3 regions of the Paenibacillus sp. GM2FR genome follow, and region 3 is predicted to be linked to each of the others. Evidence: predicted binding sites of a transcription regulator. Region 3 holds the regulator's gene; each other region holds the start of a gene.

Region 1 (4,633 bases), 3.5 Mb from region 3:
TTCAAATTACGAATCCCGACAAACCGCTATGGCCTGAAGTCGGCATTACCAAAGCGATGTATCTGCAAAAGCTTGCGGCCATCTCCCCATTCCTGCTCCGATACTGCCGGGGAAGGCTGCTCACGACCATCCGGTATCCGCACGGGGCCGAGGGCGAATCCTTCTATCAGAAAAATGCGCCGGAGCCGCTGCCGCCTTTTGTTCAGACCTATGTCCACGAAAATATTAACTACGTGCTGTTGAACGGACTGCCGGAGCTGCTCTGGCTGGGGAATCTGGCTGCGCTTGAGTTTCACCCTTCCCTGCATCTGGCAGGCAGCACTCTGCCCTGCGAATGGATGATTGATCTGGATCCTACGCTGCCGGAGGAGCCACGGATCATGGAAGCGACCGCGATTGTAGGGGACGTGCTGAGCTCCTTGGGCCTGTCCTCCGTCCCAAAAACCTCAGGCGCTACCGGGGTGCAGATCATCGTTCCGATTCCGGAAGGCGTTACGTTCGATGAACTTCGTACGGTCGGCCAATTCGTGGGGCAATATGTAACCGAGAAGTTCCCTAAGCTGTTCACCATCGAACGGCTTAAAAAAAATCGCGGCGATAAGATCTACTTCGATTATCTTCAGCATTACAGCGGAAGGACACTCGCTGCTCCATATACCCCGCGGGCCCGGCGGCTTGGGACCGTCTCCACACCGCTCACTTGGGACGAGGTCCGTCAGGATGTTTCTCCCACGGAATTTCATCTGTTGAACATTGAAGAACGGCTAAAAGAGAAGGGCGACCTGCTTCAAAGCCTGCCTCCCCAACCGATAGAGAACGTCATCCGACACCTGAAGCCCCAAGGAAAGGGATCGTCAAAAAGGAAAGGATAACTGCTCAATATCCGGCATAAGCTCCTTGCCGGAGACTGGCGCTGCCGGTTGAGGCAGCTTCCTTGGCTGTGCAGGAGCAGCCAGGTCCCGGACTGAACGAAGATGATCGCGAGCGCCTTCCTGCGTCTCGTTCTCTTGAGAAGTCCCGCTTGCAATCGTCCCGGATTCACTCACTATGGCAGTAGATGCCCCCGTGGTCAGTCCATTCAGCTCATATTCGTTCAGCAGCCTGGCCGCCATCGATTTGAAGGAACGTACGTAATGCTCTTCGGCATATGCGCCCTGTCCATATAACTCGCGGTAAGGCTGTACCACTTCGGGAAACTGGTGTTTAAGTGTTTCGATATACCATTTCTTCACGTCACGCGACAGTCTCAGTAACGAGATCATCGCAAAAGAAACACCCCTCACCTTCGCCTGCGACAAAAGATCCCTCAGTTCCGACTCCTTATCCGTCAAAAAGGGCAGCACAGGCGCCACAAACAAGCCCGTTCGTATGCCTGCAGCCGATAATCGGTGGATCGTATCGAGCCTGCCCTCCGGATGAGGCGATGCCGGCTCCAGCTTCCGGATGATGTCCCCATTCAGCGTGTTGAGACTGATGTTAACGGACACATTCTCCATCCGGGTCAATATGTCCAAATCCCTGAGCACGAGCGGAGAACGCGTTGTAATGCTCGTGGAGATGCGGTATTTAGCGAGCAGCTTCAGGCACTCCCGCGTAATCCCCTCCTTGCCCTCGATCGGCTGATACGGATCGGTTGCCGTTCCGATCGTAACCTGTCCAATCGATCTGCGCATCGCTTCAATATCATGATCAAACTTCCTCGCCGCACTCGATAACTGCTTCTCCAGCGCTTCGGCTGCATTCGACTTCATAAAGATATGATGCTGAAACTCATCTTCCGCCCCCATACCGATAAAGGATTGAAAAGCGCGGGCATAGCAAAAGCTGCATCCATGCCCGCATCCGCGGTACGGATTAATGGACCAATCGAAGGGCATCCTCTCTTCCTTTACTCTGTTTAAAGTCTGTTTGGTCGTTACCCGTTCATATAACGTACGAGCCACTCCTCTTCCTCCCCTCTGATCCTGTATTATTACTGTATTTTGAACTATTATTATTTTAACAAACATATGTTCTTATTATAAGTGGGTTTTATTGGATTTTCAAATTAACCTCCAGCAACGCTTCATCATAATATGTTGAACTTGGTCCAATTCCGCTTTATAATTAATATATATCATGTGATATATATCGATTGTTCTACATATAATTAATCCAAGGAGTTGCAGACAGCCATGGCACCGAAAACGAAGTTCACCAAACAAGATATCGTGCTAGCCGCATTTGACATTGCCAAGACCGATGGAATCGAGTCCATTACGATTCGTAAAGTAGCTGAACGTCTGGGCAGCTCCATCGCGCCGATCTATGTCAATTTCAACGATGCTGAAGAACTGGTTCAACAGGTCGTCGAAAAGGCCTTCCAGGTGGCCAGAGGATTGATTACAGAGCAGCAATCCGGGCAGCCGTTCCGGGATATCGGCATGGCAAGTCTCCGGTTCGCCAAGGAATACCCTGTGCTCTACCGGGATTTGATTATGAAGAACAATCCCCATATGAAGAATACCCCGGAACAAATTCGTGAGGTTATCGTGTTGATGAAGCAGGACCCGGAGCTTTCGGGATTTTCTGATCAGGAGCTGCAATCTATTTTATTGAAAATGCAAACCTTTCAGACAGGTCTCTGTGTCATGCTAGCCAATGATTTATTCACGGAGAGTATGGATGACATCAAGATGATCCATATGATGGACGAAGCCGCTGAAGATTTCATACGTGCCGCTCGTTTGCGGAAACAGCAGGAGAAGTGAAGCTGTAATAAGGCATCGATAAATAACAATCTGTGGGAGGTATATGGAGAATGGGAAGATACCTGGAGCAGTCGCTTCTGGATGAATGCTTGGCTCGGCTCGCTAATAAAAGGAATGTGTTTAGCACGGTTTTATGCGTTGAGGACCAGATGCAATCCCTGTCCCTTGTCAGCAGCGGCGGGGAGATGCAGACCGAGGACCGCTATTTCATTGCCAGCGTGACCAAATTGTACGTGACAGCTGTACTTTTGAAATTACGGGCGGAGCAGCGGATTGGGCTCGATGATCCAATCGGCAGGTACCTTTCAAAAGAGATCATGGCGGGACTCCATATGATGGAGAACAGGGATTACACCGAAGAAATCACGGTCAAACAGTTAATGTCCAATACGTCAGGCATCCCGGACTATTTTTCCGGGGACGTCTTCTCGGATCTCATTGCCGGGCATGATCAGGCTTGGAGTCTGGACAAAACATTGGATGCAGCCAGACGGCTAAAGCCCAAATTCAAACCTGGCCAAAGAAATAGAGCCCAATATTCCGACACCAACTACAGGCTGCTTGGACAAATAATCGAGAATATCAAGGGCGAATCCATTCAGAACGTATTCAAGGAGTACATCTTCGACAAGCTGAATCTGACACAAACGTATTTTTTCGATGATCCCGAGGATACCAGCCCCATTCCTTTCTATTATAAGAAAAAGCGTTTGGACCTTCCTTTGTACATGGCGTCCATCGGAGCGGAAGGCGGCATTGTCTCAACGGCAAGGGAAACGATGATGTTCCTGCGCTCCTTTTTTAACGGGGATTTGTTTCCGATCAGCGATTTGGATGAGCTCCAGAGGCAATGGAATTTTCTATGGGCACCTGGACCCTTTTTCTATGGCATCGGCATTTCAAGACAGCCGCTCTCTCCATTCGGCCTAGGGCGAGGACTTATCGGTCACTGGGGGCAATCCGGCGCATTTGCCTTCCATCACCCCGAATCAGGACTCTATTTCACCGGAACCGTGAACCAGGCCGTGGGTCAATCCGCGGCAGTGCAGGCGATGACAAGAATCATTCGTCAATATGGGCGAGAGAAGAAGGCGCTTCGCCTGCACGCAGATGCCCCTTAAACAAAAAAATGTTCCACCCGTGTTAACTCTCAACATGGGTGGAACATAACACTTCATGGTTATTAGTGAATGGCTTTCTTCTTAAAGCGGCCGCCCTTCACATCATGGATGTTCCCGATGGCGACAAAAGCCTGGGAGTCCCAATCTTCCACGATCGATTTGAGTTTCGCTTCTTCCAGACGGGTAATGACAACAAAGATAACCTTCTTGCTGTCCCCGGAATAAGCGCCCTCACCATCCAGATAGGTTACGCCGCGTCCCAAACGTTGGGTCAGCGCATCACCGATCTCCTTATGCTTATCACTGATAATCCAAACCGATTTGGATTGATCAATGCCTTCGATTGTAATGTCAATCAGTTTAAACGCCAGGTAATAAGCAATCAACGAGTACATGGCATGATCCCAACCGAAAATAAATCCTGCGCTGCCAAGAATAAATACGTTAATGAACATCACGATTTCGCCGACGGAGAACGGTGTCTTCTTGTTGATCAAAATGGCTACGATTTCCGTTCCGTCCAAGGAGCCGCCGGACCGGATAACAAGACCAACCCCGATACCAAGCAGAACGCCGCCGAACACGGCCGCAAGCAGCGGATCGATAGTGATCGGATCGACGGGATGCAGAAAATAAGTTCCAATGGACATGATCACTACGGCGAACAGCGTAGATAATGCAAAGGTTTTCCCGATTTGTTTATACCCCATAAACAAAAACGGAAGGTTGAACAATGTCAGGAATATACCTAGCGGAACATTG
Region 2 (4,633 bases), 710 kb from region 3:
AGCGTCTTGCCTTCATCGTCCGCCGCAGGATAACTGACCCATAGCTGCTTACTGGCCGAAGTCAGAGCATTATAGATCAGGAAACGTTCATCCAGCAGTCTTCGGGATATGCTTGGAGCAAGCTCCAAACCGCGGTCTTCGAGCTGAACACGCTCCGGTTCTGTCAGGATACCATCGTCCTGAAACTGGGCTGGGAGAACACCGTCGTTAATGCCGAGCAGAAAAGCATATTTCACGCCGCCCGTCCGTGTCCGGTCCATGCTGCCGATCAGCACTTGATCCAGAGACGGAGGCACCAGAGCCATTTTCATTTCCGTAAGTCCCGTACCCAGCACGCCCGTGAACAATTCGGTGCTTAACTTCTCCGCACCCATCATCTCCACAATCTGGTCGAGCAGGTCAAGCACAGCCCCCCATACCTGGCGGTGCTCCCTGGCTTCCTCAGGACGCCCGGCATCCAGAGCTGCCCGGCTTAACAGCTCCAGCTTTTCAGGAACAGCGGTTTCCTCCAGAAGCCGATAAACTGCGGTGCTCTGATCCATTGCACTTGCAGCCTTTTTCATCCGTTTCTCAAACGCATGCAGCGGCTCCGTAATCACCTTTCTGGCATACTCAATCACCTGCATGCCATCGGGATTTCGCGCCTCGCTCTCCCCGTCTTCTAATGAGAGGCTTGGAATTCCCTTCCACGGACGGCCATCCGTCCAGCGCGTGCCCTGGATTCCGGAAGCCAGCACATGGTTCTCCAGACGGTCCATGTCCTCACGGGTAAGCGAACCGTCCAGCGGCAGCAGCAGATCTGTCTTCACGCAGCGGAATACATCCTCATAACGCCAGCGACGTCCGATGATATCGAGCGCAGAGCGAATAAATTCGACCAGCGGATGATGCAGTTCGCTTCGCTTCTGATCCAGGAAATAAGGAACGCCGTGTTCCCTGAACAAAGGACCTATCAGATGTTCATATTCCCCCATATTCCGGACAAACACGGCCATTTCCCGGTATCTTGCTCCTTCTTCCCGGGCGAGACGCACCATTTCACGTAAAGCCCCTTCAATTTCAGCCCGTCGGTGACTGGCAGCATGAAGAAGAAGACCTGCGCTTCTACCGTCCGGATTGCTCTCTGTAACTCCGTCCCGGGCAGCTTCAGTCCAACGTTTCTTCCGATCATAACCGCGTTCGAGGTGGGCAAGCAGAGGGGATTCTTGAAACCGTGGAAGAACATCGGGCTGCAGGATACGATGCGCCGTATCCACCCCGATCTCATCGGCAATGCCTTTAAGCTTTATGTACGTCACCGCGGTAGGATGAAAGAGATCCAGCTCATGCGGAGCATTCCCGTTCGTATAAGGCTTGTCCAGTGTCAACGCGATCGTTACGCGGTTGGCATGGGTCATAATCTCCTGGAGCACCCGGTACTCCTGTGGCGTAAAGCCGTGGAAACCATCAATCCAAATGTCCGCGCGCTTGATATAGTCGGATTGGGTCACTCCCTCTGCCAAAGAGGCCAGCGTATCTTCCTCATCCATGTAAAACCGTGAAATCTCAAGCTCAAAATCGCGAAAGACTGTTACAATGTCCTCCAGCTTGCGCCGAAGCATCGGTGAATTCCCGGAACCTGACACCATCTGTTCCAGCTGCTCCTCCACGCAGGAAGCGTCAATGCAATAGCGCTTCATTTCCGTATACAGCTCGCTCAGCTTGCCGACAAAACCATGCTGCTCCCCCGAAGCCCCGAACAATTGGAGCTCTTCTTTGCGCCTCCGCAAAATTTTATACAGCAGCATGCGCTTGCCTTCTTCGCTGATCGCCACTTTCGCGGCCCCGCCGGTTTCCTGCATGACACGGTAAGCCAGTCGACGGAAACTTAGCACTTGCGCGCGCATCATCCCGTGAATGCCTCCTGCATTAACGAGTGCATGCTCCGCTTCATAAGACCCTTGCTCGGGAACGATCAGTATCATTGGATTCCCCTTGGGATCTTGCTCCAATCGCTCGATCATCTCTTGGCGGATCGACGTGCTTTTGCCGCTGCCCGACCTGCCGATAACAAATTGAATGCTCATGCTTTGCCCCCTTTACATCGTCTTTCGAAAGGGACTCCTTCACCTTCAAAACCAGCTGCGTGCCCGGTGAAATCATGCCCTTGAATCTATTGGTCAAATCTATCAAAATTCATGTGAAATCCACGTCTTGGTTCGTTCTCTATCAAAAAAGATGCTGATTACTAGTATAGCATAAGTAACGTTTAATGGAACATACGTTTGGATTTCATTCCCATTCCAAAATATTGCGGGCAACCAAAAAAGGACCCCGCCATCGTGGTTCACCCACCATGGCAAGACCCTTCGCATTAACCGCGTAGCTGCGGCAATTTAAAGCTTTGATTTGCTGCGCACTTCGAACACGGCAAATTTCAAATAATGGCCCTCGTCGACCCCAAGAATTTGCGGATGATCCTTGCCAGCCGCACGCCATTCCACAAGTCTTAAAATTTTGCCGGCATCTTTCGCCGCATCCTGAATCGTCTCCAGAAACAAATCCGGCCGCATATGGTACGAGCAGCTTGCAGTAACCAAATAACCGCCCTCATTCACCAGTTTCATGCCATGAAGGTTGATATCCTTGTACCCGCGGCAAGCCCCTTTGACGGCAGACCTGGTCTTGGCAAACGCCGGCGGGTCCAGAATGACCACGTCCCAAGAACGTCCACCTCCCGCGGTCAGCGGTTTGGAGGTATCCACTTTCTGGTCCCCTTGCGCACGTTGTTCGCGTTCTTCCAAGCCTTTTACCTGGTTGCGCAAATATTGGAAGGCGTCGTCCACTACAAACTCCACGCGATCCTGGAATCCGTTCAATTCCACATTCTCTTTGGCGCTTTCAATGGCATGCTCCGATATGTCAAGACAGGTTACTTTCTTGGCCCCATAAAGGCATCCATGCAGCGTAAAACTGCCCGTATGCGAAAAGCATTCCAGCACCGTGGCTCCGTCCCAATAGGGAAAAGTGACTTCTTTTCCGCTTTTGTTCACCGGTAAGGTCTTCATCTCACCGTCCCGTTCCACAGTCTGGAGCGTGATCCCGCTGCGGCTTCCCCAACCATTCATTAACGGCTTAATGGATGCCCGATTCTCCCGCTGATCAAAGAAATAGCCCGTCTTCTGCCCTTCCTCGATATCCACCTTGATCTTCAAGCCGTTCTCCGTCACCGTTACGTGGCGCGGACACTCCCCGTAGAGAATGCCTGTGCGCTGCTCCAGCCCTTCCAGTTCCCGGATGGATACATCGCTCCGTTCATAGATTCCTTTCGGCTGGACCACCTCGACAAGCGCGTTCACGATGTCCTCGCGGCAGCGATCCATGCCCAGCGTCAGCAGCTGCAAGACCAGTACATCATCAAAACGGTCCACAATCAGCCCCGGCAGAAAATCCGCCTCGCCATATACCAGCCGGTAGGCGTTCTCATCTCCGATAAACCGTTCCCGGTGTTTCAGGCATTCCTGGAACCTGGCGATAAAAAAAGCCTTGTCCATCGTCTCAACCGGCTCATACGAAACGGTGCGTACGGTGATTTGAGATTGCGGGTTGTAATAACCGGAGGCGAGAAAACGGCCCTGATGGTTTAACACCGATACGATATCACCTGGCTTGGGTTCACCCTCGACAGAGGCAATCTCGCTTTTATAAACCCAGGGATGCCCCTGCTCCAGTCTCTTTTTTCGACTGCGCTCCAAAATTACCGATGGCACTGTATTTCACTCCTTAAGTTAGCCCCTGGCCATTTCAATAGGCATGCATGTCCGCCAAGGGTCATATACGTAATTAAGAAAAAAGTCTATCGACAGACTTTCACAGTAGCGGTTGCTTCATATCCAATCCACCACTTTATTTCACAAAAAGGAGAACATCATGCTATCCTCACTCTGGTTTCCCATCTGTTATGGTCTTGTCCTGTTCCTGTTCGGCATGAAGGTCATGGAGGTTGCCCTCCAACGCTGGGCCGGTCCGCTGTTGCATAAGTGGCTCCATAAAGCGACATCCACGCCCCTTAAAGGCATGATCGCCAGCACAGCGGTCACGGCCCTGCTGCAGAGCAGTACCGCCGTTACCGTGCTGGCTATAGGTTTCGCCAATGCCGGATTGTTAAGCCTCGCCGGTACGCTGGGCGTTATCCTCGGCACCAACATTGGGACAACGGTAACCACCGAACTCATCAGCCTGCAGATCGGACAAGCCGCCATGCCCCTGCTTGTCCTCTCGCTGATGTTATGGGTCGGGGCCGTCCTCGTCAGCGAGCGCGTGCCTCTGAGCTACGATAAGTTAAAAAACAATTTGATCCGCAGCCAGTTTTTATGCCTTGCTGTCGCCGGATTCTCGCTGGTGCTGCTTGCTATACAATTCATGCAATCCATCGGCCCGACCCTTCAAAGCCTCGGTTTGTTCCAGTGGTTCCTGGACCACGCTTCGCGGAGCGTCCTCTGGGGCATTGCAGCCGGAACGATATTGACTGCTCTGATGCACAGCAGCGCCGCTGTCATCGCAATGGCTATGGGACTTGCAGCCAGCGGTGCGCTGCCTCCGGAGATCGGCGTTGCCATCGTTCTGGGTTCCAATGTCGGCACCTGTGCAACAG
Region 3 (4,633 bases):
AACGCCCAGGCGCAGAAGTCCGCGTCGCCATGATTCCTTGCGGTATACGGGTGCCAGCTCCTGCAGCTTTCTGAATTCAGGCTGCGAACCAGCCGTAAAATTAGCCCACAAGCCTTCAAAAGGGTTAATTCCGATCATTTTGGTAAAAGCAAAGGTATCATATGATTCATATAATGCTCTCGCTTCTTCCCGTACTGCGGCCAAAAGTGATTGGGCATCTACGCCGGTCTCGTCCGCTCCTGCCTGGCATGTCACTTCAAACGCTTCCTCCACACTACGTTCATCCCACAATAACGTATCGTCCAAATCAAACAAAACCGCAGCTATCGGCATTTCTCTCCCACTCCTCATATATACACTGTGATCTATTCTATATGTTAATTATGCTCCACTGGAATTTGATGAGTCTTTGCGAACTCTTCCAATCTTTCGCCCATCGCTTTTGTATCATAAAGATTCATCATACGCGAGAATACCCAGTTGCCTGCTTTCCCCTTGCCTTGGATCACGACGGAACCCGAAGCCAATTTGATCTTCTCGATATCCGATACAGCCAAACGACGTTCCCTATTGAACTTCATCGTGGAAACGGAAGCACGCTCAATCTTCAAATAAGGTTTGCGCAGGAAAATCATGAGCGCTAACAGGATATACAAGCTGACACCAACCCAATTCAACACGTCATTGCTTCCGCCGGCTGCCTGGGATGTCGCCGTTCCGAGAAGCGCATACAAACCAGCCAGTGCAACGAGTACTAACGGAAGAACATACTTACGCCCCTTAAACACGTCATGCTTATCATTGACGGCAGAGCCTTGGTATGAGGTCAGTCCCTGCTTTTTACGCTGCTTGTTCAGCTGTGACATATTTTTGTTGACTTTTCTTTCCCATGATCGTGACATATAGTTCCCCCTGAACTCAATTTCAAAATATTACCAATCCATATATAAACTTGGGGTAACCGTATTCGATTCCACGAATAATCGGCACCCCAAGTATTATAATTCTATCCATCTATCTGGTCAGAAATCCACTGTTGTAGATCCATGCGACAGTTGATCGGCTAATGCTTTAATCGCGGGCCGCCTTTTTGTTCATTTTCATCAACCCATTCGATCGTTTCCAGCTGTTGTCTAAAATTACTGCGAATATTATTAAGGTATATTTCCCGAAGCTCAGCCCGTTCTTTGAGCTCTTCCGCGGTCAATCCCTCACTCTTCTGTTTTCTTGCTAGTACATTGATGCGTTCAACCAAAGTATCGATGTCCATGACTTCTCCTCCAATTCCGATATCATGTATAACTTAAACATGTGAAAAAGAGCTTGTCAAGGCAACAGCACCCTTGCAAACTCTTATTAAGAACAAATATGAACATATGATGCCATAAATGGGTTCCTCTATGTTAAGAAATCAATAGCCGTCTATTATAAACACGCTTATACTGCGTGAAATCACTTCGTTAGGCAAGCTTAGAAATATAAAGCGAGAAGTAGGGACATATATAAGGAAAGGTTTGCTCTTAGCGTCGTCCAATTACCAGACCGGTAAAGACAACACCTCTCCGGCCTGAATATCCGGACCTTTCAATCCGTTAATTCTTCGGATGCTATCCAGATAGACTCTCGTATCCATATCTGCCGGTTTATGAAGGGAAGCAATTCGCCACAAACTATCACCATATTGAACAATAACCTGCTTCTCCCCAGTGGGCTTGTCCATCCCCCCGGCAAAAACGGAATATGCTCCTGTCCAAAATGAAGCTACGATCAAGAGGATGAATAAAAGTTTTATAAATGGAATGGATGCCATTCTGGACTTCAATTGATTGCTCCAAGTCTCCGAGGAATTCTTCGTTTGCACTGGAACGTTCTCATAAATGCTGCGGTATGTACTGTATTTCAACATGGAATCATCATCTCCCAAACAAGTGTTCTCTTATGAATTTATATTAACACGAACACTTGTTTGATTCAATACCCAAAAGAACATTTGTTCTATTTTTATTTAGAACTTATGTTTGTACGAACGGAAGTTCTATGTTATAATTTTCCCAAACGTTACTAAATGGGGTTGATACGGCATGTCGAAAATATCCAGCCGCCAGCTGGCGATCTTAGAGTTTATCCGCAACGAAGTTCGTAGCAAGGGTTACCCGCCTTCTGTCCGGGAAATCGGCGAGGCTGTCGGACTAGCCTCCAGTTCAACGGTCCATGGACATCTAGACCGTCTGGAGAAGAAAGGCCTCATTCGCCGTGACCCTACGAAACCAAGAGCCATCGAGCTTCTTGGCCAAGAAGAGTCCGATAGCGCGAACCTGTTTACCCACACCATTGCCAGAGTGCCTGTTGTCGGTAAAGTCACTGCAGGTGTTCCTATTACAGCCATGGAGAACATTGAGGATTATTTTCCGCTCCCGCAGCATTATGTAGGCGACGATAAGGTGTTCATGTTGTCGGTAGTCGGTGACAGTATGATCGAAGCTGGCATTCACAGCGGCGACTATGTCATTGTTCGCCAGCAGCAAACTGCAGACAATGGCGACATTGTTGTAGCGATGACCGAAGAAGACGAAGCAACGGTAAAGACCTTCTACAAGGAGAAGGATCATGTACGATTGCAACCGGAGAATCCTACCTACGAGCCACTCCGCCTGAACCATGTTACGATTCTCGGTAAAGTAATCGGACTCTTCAGGGACGTCCACTAATTTCATATATCTATGAATATAAGAGGTTACCTCCCTTAATTGGATGGTAACCTCTTTACTTGTTTTATTTAACTCGCAGGGGGTATCATTGTATTGTCTTGGACTAGTACCATAGCATTTTGCCTAAGATCCAGCCGATACGTTCGCGTGAGTTTAGAGTCTGATGAACCTTCTCCGCCAGGCCCCTCCGTGGACTCTAGAACAAGCTTATTATCTTTCACCATAGGAATCGTGCCTGGTCTGTAATAGGAAGTGTCGGATACCATCATTTCTTCCTGGAACCGGAGCTGCACTGCATGCCCCGTTTCATGATCAACGGCGAATGCGTAGATTTCTATCCCATGGCAATCCCTATATTGCGGTGCAAGTATAAATACATCAGCATCCTGAAACGGCAAACGAATCATATCGACTGCTGCAGAGGTGGGTTGAATAAAAGTAATGTCCTCCAGCGTGGAGACTTCACCCGTAACGCCATGAGAAAGATATCGTACGCTGTAGTTTCCGGTAAACGACAGGTCGGTTTCGAGGCCGAAGCAGCTCGGTGCTCCCAATGTCGTTATTTTTTCCTTTTCTACAGCAACCACACTCAACCTTCCCCTATCTGTTAAGCCTTGTGCTCGGATCGTCTCTTCCGTACCAGGAAGTAAAGTCCCTGCTCTCTGTTGTTCCTCTCTGCCAAAAGGCAATTGAAAGGCAATTAAAATAGTCAGAAGCATTAACCCTCCAGCAAATCCAACTTGTAAGTGCTTCCGACGTTTAGGCTTGCTGTCGGTGAAAATCACGGACCTATGCACGTTTTTTTTCATTTCGGATGTGAACTTTTCATCTGAAAAGGGAGCTTTTTTAGCCCGGTTGTACCAGTCTGGTTTATCCTCATTCATCGCCATTCTCCTTCAACAGGTTCTGTACTTTTTTCCTTGCCCGATACAGTCTTGATTTTACGGTACCCGCCGCTAGGTTAAGGAACTCCGCAATCTGATTTATTGACATCTCATAGTAAAGATCCAGGATCAACACCTCCCTGAACTTCCTGGGTAAGGTCATAATCATGGCCCATATTTCATTGGTATACTGCCCATCCAAATACTCTACTTCCGCCGACCGGCTTGAGGCATCTGTGAGCAGCTTGTCCTTGAGGGTCACCTTCCGAAAGAAAAAAGTTTGTTTATATCGAAACGCGGTATGTCTTGTAATTGTAAGCAGCCACGTTTTTAGCGTCGCCCGACCGCGAAAGGTATGTATGCCAAAATAAGCTTTAATAAACACCTCTTGAGCAATATCGTCAGCCAGTGCTTGCTGTTTGGTCAGAAAATAAGCGTAATTCCAGATATCATTTCCGTATAAGTTCATGATTTTATCCAGTGTCTGTGTGTCCATCACCGTCATCTGCTTCAAGTATTCCAGCTCCAACCGATTCACCTCGTCTAATTAGAGTCATGGAAGTGAGCAAAGGTTCCCTTTTTTCGAAAAATAAAAAAAGAATCTTCCCTTTTATGGAGGGCGATTCTGTATTAGCTGCATTCCATGAACGGTTCTACAAAACCATAAACCAAAACCTATTGCCATTGCTATGAAACTAACGGAGCCTCTTCCCAGGCCTGTTTAAATTGAGAACCGAATCTTCGAATGGATTCTTTGTCGGCCGTTAACTGAAAATCCTGTTCAGACCCGTAAAAACGCAACTGATATATTCCTTTTCGATCCATCTGTTCCCAGCTCAGATGGTATAAATGTTTTTCAAAAGACATAAATAAGCCGTCTAATTTAAAACCATTTAAATACTCAAGCGGAAATTCAGCAGTTACCGAAATAAAGTTCCTTATTGTCATATTGGTCCACCCAAAATTCAAATCATAAATGATTCGGTTAGCTTGAAAGAACTTAAAATTAATCTGGCATCCTTCATCCTCGCCAGCAATACG

Evidence for each region. The regulator LexA, encoded in region 3, represses DNA repair genes until DNA is damaged. The targets are predictions, from matches to a motif close to CGAACATATGTTCG.
Region 1: PAEVO_RS20115 (SPL family radical SAM protein) is a predicted target of LexA. The motif match lies at 2,003-2,016, and genes of this name have one in related genera.
Region 2: addB (helicase-exonuclease AddAB subunit AddB) is a predicted target of LexA. The motif match lies at 2,254-2,267, and genes of this name have one in related genera.

What each region holds. Positions count from the first base shown of each region.
Region 1 covers NZ_MKZM01000008.1:4,423,647-4,428,279, forward strand. The annotation lists gene ligD (non-homologous end-joining DNA ligase) at 1-872, shown strand, start outside; gene PAEVO_RS20115 (SPL family radical SAM protein) at 855-1,943, opposite strand; gene PAEVO_RS20120 (TetR/AcrR family transcriptional regulator) at 2,175-2,750, shown strand; gene PAEVO_RS20125 (serine hydrolase domain-containing protein) at 2,801-3,871, shown strand; gene PAEVO_RS20130 (YitT family protein) at 3,934-4,633, opposite strand, start outside.
Region 2 covers NZ_MKZM01000008.1:219,681-224,313, reverse strand. The annotation lists gene addB (helicase-exonuclease AddAB subunit AddB) at 1-2,066, opposite strand, end outside; gene PAEVO_RS01080 (class I SAM-dependent rRNA methyltransferase) at 2,376-3,749, opposite strand; gene PAEVO_RS01075 (Na/Pi cotransporter family protein) at 3,910-4,633, shown strand, end outside.
Region 3 covers NZ_MKZM01000008.1:925,865-930,497, reverse strand. The annotation lists gene PAEVO_RS04515 (HAD family hydrolase) at 1-333, opposite strand, end outside; gene PAEVO_RS04510 (hypothetical protein) at 378-902, opposite strand; gene PAEVO_RS04505 (DUF896 domain-containing protein) at 1,064-1,270, opposite strand; gene PAEVO_RS04500 (LysM peptidoglycan-binding domain-containing protein) at 1,535-1,906, opposite strand; gene lexA (transcriptional repressor LexA) at 2,082-2,708, shown strand; gene PAEVO_RS04490 (hypothetical protein) at 2,777-3,592, opposite strand; gene PAEVO_RS04485 (RNA polymerase sigma factor) at 3,585-4,130, opposite strand; gene PAEVO_RS04480 (hypothetical protein) at 4,280-4,633, opposite strand, start outside.